One region of the Streptomyces sp. NPDC059002 genome, then DNA from elsewhere that is predicted to be linked to it. Evidence: riboswitches for the same ligand, from Rfam matches in the RefSeq annotation. Region 1 holds a riboswitch; the other holds the start of a gene.
The links. A riboswitch is a leader RNA that binds a small molecule or an ion and turns the genes downstream of it on or off. The one in region 1 is predicted to bind cobalamin.
Positions count from the first base shown of each region.

Region 2: another riboswitch for cobalamin. It lies ahead of ACFWZ2_RS04695 (ribonucleoside-diphosphate reductase subunit alpha); the one in region 1 lies ahead of ACFWZ2_RS03325 (energy-coupling factor ABC transporter permease).

Region 1 covers NZ_JBHYJI010000002.1:307,116-311,318, reverse strand. Annotated here, with positions in the region: gene ACFWZ2_RS03340 (energy-coupling factor ABC transporter ATP-binding protein) at 1-526, opposite strand, end outside; gene cbiQ (cobalt ECF transporter T component CbiQ) at 523-1,272, opposite strand; gene ACFWZ2_RS03330 (energy-coupling factor ABC transporter substrate-binding protein) at 1,279-1,641, opposite strand; gene ACFWZ2_RS03325 (energy-coupling factor ABC transporter permease) at 1,638-2,354, opposite strand; cobalamin riboswitch at 2,384-2,581, opposite strand; gene ACFWZ2_RS03320 (methyltransferase family protein) at 2,729-3,247, shown strand; gene ACFWZ2_RS03315 (TetR/AcrR family transcriptional regulator) at 3,244-3,810, opposite strand; gene ACFWZ2_RS03310 (DUF3995 domain-containing protein) at 3,936-4,203, shown strand, end outside.
Region 2 covers NZ_JBHYJI010000003.1:216,050-220,252, forward strand. Annotated here, with positions in the region: gene ACFWZ2_RS04695 (ribonucleoside-diphosphate reductase subunit alpha) at 1-1,813, opposite strand, end outside; cobalamin riboswitch at 1,945-2,082, opposite strand; gene ACFWZ2_RS04700 (GNAT family N-acetyltransferase) at 2,144-2,638, opposite strand; gene mctP (monocarboxylate uptake permease MctP) at 2,760-4,203, opposite strand, start outside.

The DNA.
Region 1 (4,203 bases):
CGAGCCCCGCGGTCGGCTCGTCGAGGATGAGGACGCGGGGGCGCATCGCGACGGCGCCCGCGATGGCGGTGCGCTTGCGCTGGCCGTAGGAGAGCAGATGGGTGGGGCGGTCGGACAGGGCGGTGATGTCGAGCGCGGCGAGCGCCTCGGCGACGCGGGTGCGGACCTCCTCGTCGGACAGGCCGAGGTTCAACGGGCCGAAGGACACGTCCTGTTCGACCGAGGCGGCGAACAGCTGGTCGTCCGGGTCCTGCACGACCAGCTGGACGGTGGTGCGCAGCCGGGTCAGGCCCTTGCGGTCGTACGTCACGGGGGTGCCCCCGAGCGTCAACGCGCCCGCGGCCGGGCGCAGTCCGCCGCTGAGCAGCCGCATGAGGGTCGTCTTGCCGCTGCCGTTGCGCCCGAGCAGCGCGAGGGCCCTGCCCCCGGCGACGTCGAAGTCGAGGCCGCTGAGCACGGTGGGCCCCTCCTCGTAGGCGTAGGAGACACCGCGCAGCGCGACCAAGGAGTCGCCCGGCTCGCTCATGGCAGGAACCTTTCCAGGACGAGGGTGAGGGCCGTCAGGGCCGCGAGGAGGACCGCGCTCGCGGTCACGAAGCGCCCGGAGACCCGGGCTTCGGGCACGAGCACCCGCAGGGTGCCGTCGTAGCCGCGCCCGGCGAGCCCGGCCTGCAGCCGGCCCGCCCGGTCGAAGGCCCGCACGAACGCGGTCGCGCCGAGACCGCCCAGGGAACGCCAGGTGGCGGCCCGGGTGGTGTGGCCGAGCCGGGCGGCCTGCGCCTGCCGGATCCGGCCCATGGAGTCCAGGAGCAGAAAGCTCATCCGGTACGTCACGAGCGCCACGTCCACGACCGGCGCGGGCACACCGGCCCGCACCAGTCGGGGCAGCAGGTCCGACATCGGCGTCGTGAACGCGAAGAGCAGCACACCGAGTGAGGCCGCCGAGGTGCGCAGGAGCAGACCGCCCGCGCGCGCCGCGCCGCCGTCGGCGGGCGTGATGAACCCGTCGGGCCCGCCGACCTGGACGAGCAGGGTCAGGGCGCCGGTGACGCAGAAGCCGAGCGGGACGCGGTAGGCGCGCCAGAGTTTGCGCGGGGGCACACCCGCGGGGCCCAGGAGCACGGCGAGCGCGGCGGCCAGCACGAGGGCCGCGCCCGGCCAGGGCGGCAGGGAGATGGCGAGGACGGTGAGGCCGAGCCCGAGCACGGCCTTGTCCACGGGGTGACGGCGGCGCCAGCGGCTGCTGTGCGCCGCCGCATCGATGGGCAGCACTCCGGGTCAGACCTGTCCGGACTCGGGCCGGGCCGCGTCGGCCCCGGCGTCGGTGGCCTGCGCCAGGGCGCGCTCCTCGCCCTGGCGGCGCCCCTTGCGCAGCCCGAAGTAGTACGCGAGCACGCCCGCGCCGATGGCCGCCTGGAGGGCGAACAGCGCCGACTCGACCTCTCCGGAAGGCGGTTCGTACAGCGGCGAGAACCAGGGCTTGTAGTCCGGTTCGAGTTCGGTGATCGCACTCTCGGCCTGGGCGTCGGCCCCCGCGAACGGCTCTTCCTTGTCGTCGCCGAGCCCGAGGATCAAGGGCAGTGCCGCGAGCGCGGCGACGATGACGAGCAGCAGCGTGTTGATCTTCGCGTTCCGGCTCATCGGGCACCGGCCTCCGTCTCGGTCTGCTCCGTCGTACCCGTCGGCTGTGTGCTGCGCGGCAGTACGCCGAGCCGCGTCAGTTCCCCCTTGCTGGACTGCGTGAGCAGCCGCATCACCACGACCGTGAGCAGGCCCTCGCTGACGGCCAGCGGGATCTGCGTGACGGCGAAGATGCCGCCGAACTTGCCCAGGGCGCCGATGAATCCGCTGCTGGGGTCCGGGAACGCCAGGGCCAGCTGGACGCTGGTGACGCAGTACGTGGACAGGTCGGCGACGAAGGCGCCGCAGAACACGGCGACCATCAGCGGCACGTCGTACCGCTTGAGGAGCCGGTAGACGGCGTATCCCGCCCAGGGGCCGACGATCGCCATGGAGAAGACGTTGGCGCCGAGCGTGGTGAGCCCGCCGTGGGCGAGCAGCAGCGCCTGGAACAGCAGGGTGATGGTGCCGAGCACCGTCATGATCGGCGGCCGGAACAGGATGGCGCCGAGCCCCGTGCCCGTGGGGTGCGAGCAACTGCCCGTCACGGAAGGGATCTTCAGCGCGGACAGGACGAATGTGAAGGCCCCGGAGGCGCCGAGGAGCAGGGTGCTCTCCGGGTGTTCCCTGACCTCACGGGTCAGGGAGCGGACTCCGTGGACGACGAACGGCGCGGACGCTACGCCCCAGGCGATCGCGTGCGCCGGGGGAAGGAAACCCTCGGCTATGTGCATGGCTCGGCAGACCCTCTCCAGCACCTCGTGGATGGACAACGCGCCCTGGCCGGTCTCCTGGCTGACGGGTCGTACCGACCGGACTCCGCCTTCCCGGGTGCGTGCGCACCCAGTGGCTGCCGCGAGGGCTGGAGCCGGACTTCCCGATCACAGTGGCGAGGGCCGCACCGGCATCACACCGGATTTCCCGTTCACCAAGGCGTGGTGACAGTAATGCGCAATGATCAAACTGACAACCTGCACGTGGGGGGCGGTGCGGCGGTGCGCACGCGCGCACACCCTCGCGCGTCCGCACGGCGTACGCCCCGCGCGCCTTGGTGCCCCGTCCGGTCGTGGACCTTTCCGCGGCGCGGTGGATCTCGCATCCTGATGCCATGCGTCAGGGTGCGGCGGCGGCCGGTAGCGCGGTCTTCTTGGTGGTGGCGCCGGGGGTGGTGACGGGCCTGGTGCCGTGGTGGCTCTCGGACGGCTGGTCGGACGGGGGATCGTGGCCCTGGGCGGTGCGCGCGGCGGGCTGGATCGTGTGCGTCGGCTCGGCGGCGCTCCTCGTGCACTCCTTCGGCCGCTTCGTGGTGCAGGGCCTCGGCACGCCCGCGCCGGTGGCGCCCACCGCGCATCTGGTGATCACCGGCGCCTACCGCTATGTGCGCAACCCGATGTACGTGGCGGTGGTGGCGCTCATCCTCGCCCAGGGCCTGGTGCTCGCGCGCCCGCTGCTGCTCGGGTACGGCCTGGTGGCCTGGGCGGTGATGGCGACGTTCGTCCGCACCTATGAAGAGCCCACGCTGCGACGGCAGTTCGGGGCGGAGTACGAGGTGTACCGCGGGGTGGTGCGGGGCTGGATCCCCGGCCTTCGGGCGTACGACCCGGAACGTCCGGCGGAGCGGCCCTAGTTCGGCGAGGCGAGCAGCCACCTCGTCGTGCGTTCGTTGACGTCGGCACGGCTGCGGTCGCCGTTGTCGGCGAACAGGAAGCGGTCGGCGATGTACAGCGAGAAGGTGATCAGGCAGCGCGCCTCGACCTCGGTCTCGTCGGCGCAGAAGGCGCGGTACAGCGAACGCAGGTAGTCCATGTGGCGGTTGTCGACGCGTCGTACGCGTGCGGCGACCGCCGGGTCGCGCCGGGCCCAGTCGCGGATCGCCAGGTCGGTCGTGATGTCGGTGTCGAGCCCTTCGCCCGTGTCGACGATCGCGAACAGATGGCGCAGCCGGTCCTTCGCGTCGCCGCCCTGCTGCTCGACGCGGGCTTCCACTTCTTCGGTGACCTCGCGTTCCCAGCGGTCGAGCATCTCGTCGAGCAGGGTGCGCCGGTCGGCGAAGTATCCGTAGAAGCCTCCCTTGGAGACGCCAAGTGCCTTGGCCAGCGCCTCGATCTGCACGGCGTCGGGGCCGCCTCTCGCGAGCGCGTGCAGTCCTTCGTCGATCCACTTGTGACGTGGGGTGCGGGCCACCGCCATGTGCCGCTCCGTTCCGCTTCTCCGCCGGGACACCCATCTGTACGGCATCGTATAGATGGCTGCTAGGGTCCGATCCATACGACCCCGTATAGATGAGGGGTCGACGGAGCTGGAGGCACTGGATCATGGTCCGTACTGTTGTCCCCGTCGTGTTGGCGGCCGTCCTCGCGATCATCGGCCTGCTCCACTTCATCTGGGTGTTCACGCCCTGGCCGATGGCGGACGCGATGACGTTCACCAGGACGATCGCCGGCAGCGACGACGGCGAGATGCCGTCGGGACCGCTCACCGCCCTGGTGGGCCTCGCGCTGTTCGCCGGCGCCCTGCTCACCCTCATGGTCAACGGGTCCGTCCCGGGGATCGGCCCCGAGTGGCTGCGCCTCGCGGGCATGT
Region 2 (4,203 bases), on a different contig from region 1:
TGCCGGTGGTGGCGATGCGCTCCCGGAGGGCCGCCCAGCGCTCCGGCCAGGTCAGCTCGACGCCGTAGTGGTCCGGGTGCAGGACGCCGCGCGCGGTGCGGGTCTTCTCCCAGGCGGGCAGCGGGCCGTTGCGCTCGGCGAGGTCCGCGGACGCCTCGTACGAAGCGAGCATGATGCGCTCGGCGATGCGGGTGGAGAGCGCGCGGGCCTCGGGGGAGTCGAACGGCAGCTTCAGCTGGAAGAAGACGTCCTGGAGGCCCATCGCGCCGAGGCCCACCGGGCGCCACTTGGCGTTGGAGCGTCCGGCCTGCTCGGTCGGGTAGAAGTTGATGTCGACGACGCGGTCGAGGAAGGTGACGGCGGTGCGGACGGTCTCGTCGAGCCGCTCCCAGTCGATGTCGCCGTTGTCGACGAACGCGCCGAGGTTGACCGACCCGAGGTTGCAGACGGCCGTCTCCCCGTCGTCCGTCACCTCCAGGATCTCCGTGCAGAGGTTGGAGGAGTGGACGGTGTGGCCGGGCTCCGCCGTCTGGTTGGCGGTGCGGTTGGCGGCGTCCTTGAAGGTCATCCAGCCGTTGCCGGTCTGCGCGAGGGTGCGCATCATGCGGCCGTACAGATCGCGGGCCGGCATGGTCTTCTTGGCGAGCCCGGCGGCCTCCGCCTTGCGGTAGGCGGCGTCGAACTCCTCGCCCCACAGGTCCACGAACCCGGGCACGTCGGCCGGTGAGAACAGCGACCAGTCCTGGTCGGCGGCGACCCGGCGCATGAACTCGTCCGGGATCCAGTGCGCGAGGTTGAGGTTGTGCGTGCGGCGCGCGTCCTCACCGGTGTTGTCGCGCAGCTCCAGGAACTCCTCGATGTCGGAGTGCCAGGTCTCCAGGTAGACCGCGGCCGCGCCCTTGCGGCGCCCGCCCTGGTTCACGGCGGCGACCGAGGCGTCCAGGGTCTTCAGGAACGGCACGATGCCGTTGGAGTGCCCGTTCGTGCCGCGGATCAGCGAACCGCGGGAGCGGATGCGGGAGTACGAGAGGCCGATGCCGCCCGCGTGCTTGGAGAGCCGCGCGACCTGGTGGTAGCGGTCGTAGATCGAGTCGAGCTCGTCCAGCGGGGAGTCGAGGAGGTAGCAGGAGGACATCTGCGGGTGGCGGGTGCCGGAGTTGAAGAGCGTCGGCGAGGACGGGAGGTAGTCCAGGCGGCTCATCAGGCCGTACAGGGCGGCGACTTCGTCGAGCGCGCGGGCGCTCCCGTCCTCCGCGAGACCGGCCGCGACACGCAGCATGAAGTGCTGCGGGGTCTCGATGACCTGCCGGGTGATCGGGTGGCGCAGGAGGTAGCGGCTGTGCAGGGTGCGCAGGCCGAAGTAGCCGAAGCGGAAGTCGGCGCCGTCCGCGAGCGCGGTGTCCACCAGCGTGTTCAGGCGGGCCGCGTGCTCGGTGACGAAGTCCGCCGTGCGGTCGGCGATCAGGCCCTCGCGGTGGCCGACCGCGATGGAGTCGGTGAAGGAGCGCACGCCCTGCGTGGCGGCTTCCTCGCGGATGCCGATCGACAGGAGCCTGGCGGCGAGCTTGGAGTACGCGGGGTCCTCGGAGATGAGCCCCGCGGCCGCCTCCGTCGCAAGCTCCCGCAGCTCGGCCTCGTCGGCCTTGGCGGACCGGCCGCGCAGCGCGGCGCCGGCGACCCGGCCCGGGTCGGCGTCGGGGAGGTCGGCGGTGAGGTCGGTCAGGGTGCGCAGCAGCGCGGTCCCTGGCCCGTCGGTACCCTCGGCGGTCGGCGTGGTCGTCGCTGACGCAGGTTCGGCAGGCGCGATGGTCACGTGGAGCTCTCCCTCGCTCGGCTCTGGGCCTGGGGGAGGGAAGGGCGACGCACGGGCGCACCCGGGCAGGGCGGCGCACCGCGTCCACCGGCCCACTCCACGAGGCCCGGACGGTCGGCACCCGGGCCGGACGGCTCGGGTGCGCTGCCGGCAGGTCCTCGGACTCGCGGGTACGACAAAGACGTACACATACACCGTTGCGGGACAGTTCCGGACTTGCACCGGATTCCCCTGCGGCGACAGCGAGCACGAGCATACATCTTGTGCCGCGTTTCTGAAGCAGGCCCACATCTTGTGTCGGCGCCGAAGGGGTGCCGTGCGTCGGATGCCCTAGAACGTCAACTCGTAGGTGAGCAGCGTCAGGTCCGCGATCGGCTTCCAGTCCCGCTCGGGGGTCCGTACGAAGCCGAGGCGTTCGTAGAGCCGGTGGGCGGCGCGCATCGAGGGCTGCGTGGACAGGACGAGCCCGGAGCGGCCCGCGTCCCTGGACCGCTGGAGGCACTCCCGCACCAGCGTCTCACCCGCGCCCCTGCCGCGCGCAGCGGAGGAGACGGCCAGCATCCGGATCTCCGCCTGGCCGTCCCGCGCGATGTCGGCCATCGGCCCGCCGGACGGGACGAAGGTCACGCAGCCGAGCAACTCCTCGTCGGCCACGGCGACCAGGACCTCGGCGCGGGCGTCGCGCGCGGCCACGTCGCGCAGCACCGTGAGGTAGGTGTCCGAGCTCCCGAAGGTCAGATGTCCGTCGTCGAGATAAGCCTGCGCAGTGAGGTCGCCCAGTGTCTCGTACTCGGTGGGGTGCGCGCGTCTGATGATGATGTCCATGCGGCGAAGTGTGCAACAGGGGTACGCGGTGGGCCGCCGGTTTTCCGGAACGCGGATACGGCAATGGGCCGCCGGTTTTCCGGCGGCCCATCGTCAGGTGTGGAGCGGGCGGATCAGCGGCTCAATGTCCCGCGCCCGCCGTCGCCTTCGGCAGTTCCTGGACGACGCCGGGGTCGCCCGCGTCCGCCGTGTAGTCCTCCGGGGACGTCTCGTCGATGCCGTCGGGGGCGTTCAGCGCCTTCAGGACGAAGGTGAGGACGACGGTCACGACCACGTTCAGGACGAACGCGGTGAGGCCGATGTAGCCGATCTCGCCGATGCCGGGGATGGTGTCGGACGAGCCGCCGAAGTGCTTCTGCGTCGGCGACGCGACACCGTACGCCGCGAGCGTGCCGTAGACCATGCCGACCGCCCAGCCCGCGAGCAGCGCCCAGCGGTGGAACCAGCGGGTGAACAGGCCGCCGACGAGCGCGGGCATCGTCTGCAGGATCCAGATGCCGCCGAGCAGCTGGAAGTTGATCGCGACGGTCTTGTCCATGCCGAGGACGAAGACCAGCGCGCCCACCTTCACCAGGAGCGAGACCAGCTTGGAGACCTTGGTCTCCTGCTCGGGCGTCGCGTCGGGCTTGAGGAAGTCCTTGTAGATGTTCCGGGTGAAGAGATTCGCGGCCGCGATGGACATGATGGCGGCGGGCACGAGCGCGCCGATGCCGATCGCGGCGAAGGCGACGCCGGTGAACCAGTCGGGGAACATCTCCTCGAAGAGCTGCGGGATCGCCAACTGGCCGTTGTCGACCTTGATCCCGGCCGCGATCGCCATGAAGCCGAGCAGCGCGAGCAGGCCGAGCATCAGCGAATACAGCGGCAGGATCGTGGTGTTGCGGCGGATCACGTTGCGGCTCTTGGACGAGAGCGTCGCGGTGATCGAGTGCGGATACATGAACAGCGCGAGAGCCGAGCCGAGCGCCAGCGTCGCGTACGTCCACTGTCCCGCCTCGGGCGGCGCGAGCGCGCCCCGCGGTTTGCCGGTCGCCGGGTTGGTCTGCGCGAAGGCGTCACCGGCCTTGGCGAAGATGTCGTCGAAGCCGCCCAGCTTGATCGGGATGTAGATGATGGCGACGACGATGACGAGGTAGATCAGGCCGTCCTTCACGAATGCGATCAGGGCGGGGGCGCGCAGGCCCGAGGAGTACGTGTACGCGGCGAGCACCGCGAACGCGATCAGCAGCGGCAGGTCCTTGATGAACCAGTTCGTGTCCGGACCGCCGCCGACGCCCATCACGTCGAGAACGGCCTGGATGCCGACGAGTTGGAGCGCGATGTACGGCATCGTGGCGAGGATGCCGGTGACCGCGACGGCCAGCGAGAGCCCCTTGGAGCCGAACCGGCCGCGGACGAAGTCCGACGTGGTCACGTACCCGTGCTTGTGCGAGACCGACCACAGGCGCGGCAGGAAGGTGAAGATCAGCGGGTAGACGAGGATCGTGTACGGAACGGCGAAGAAGCCCGCCGCGCCCGCCGCGTAGATCGCCGCGGGGACGGCCACGAAGGTGTACGCCGTGTAC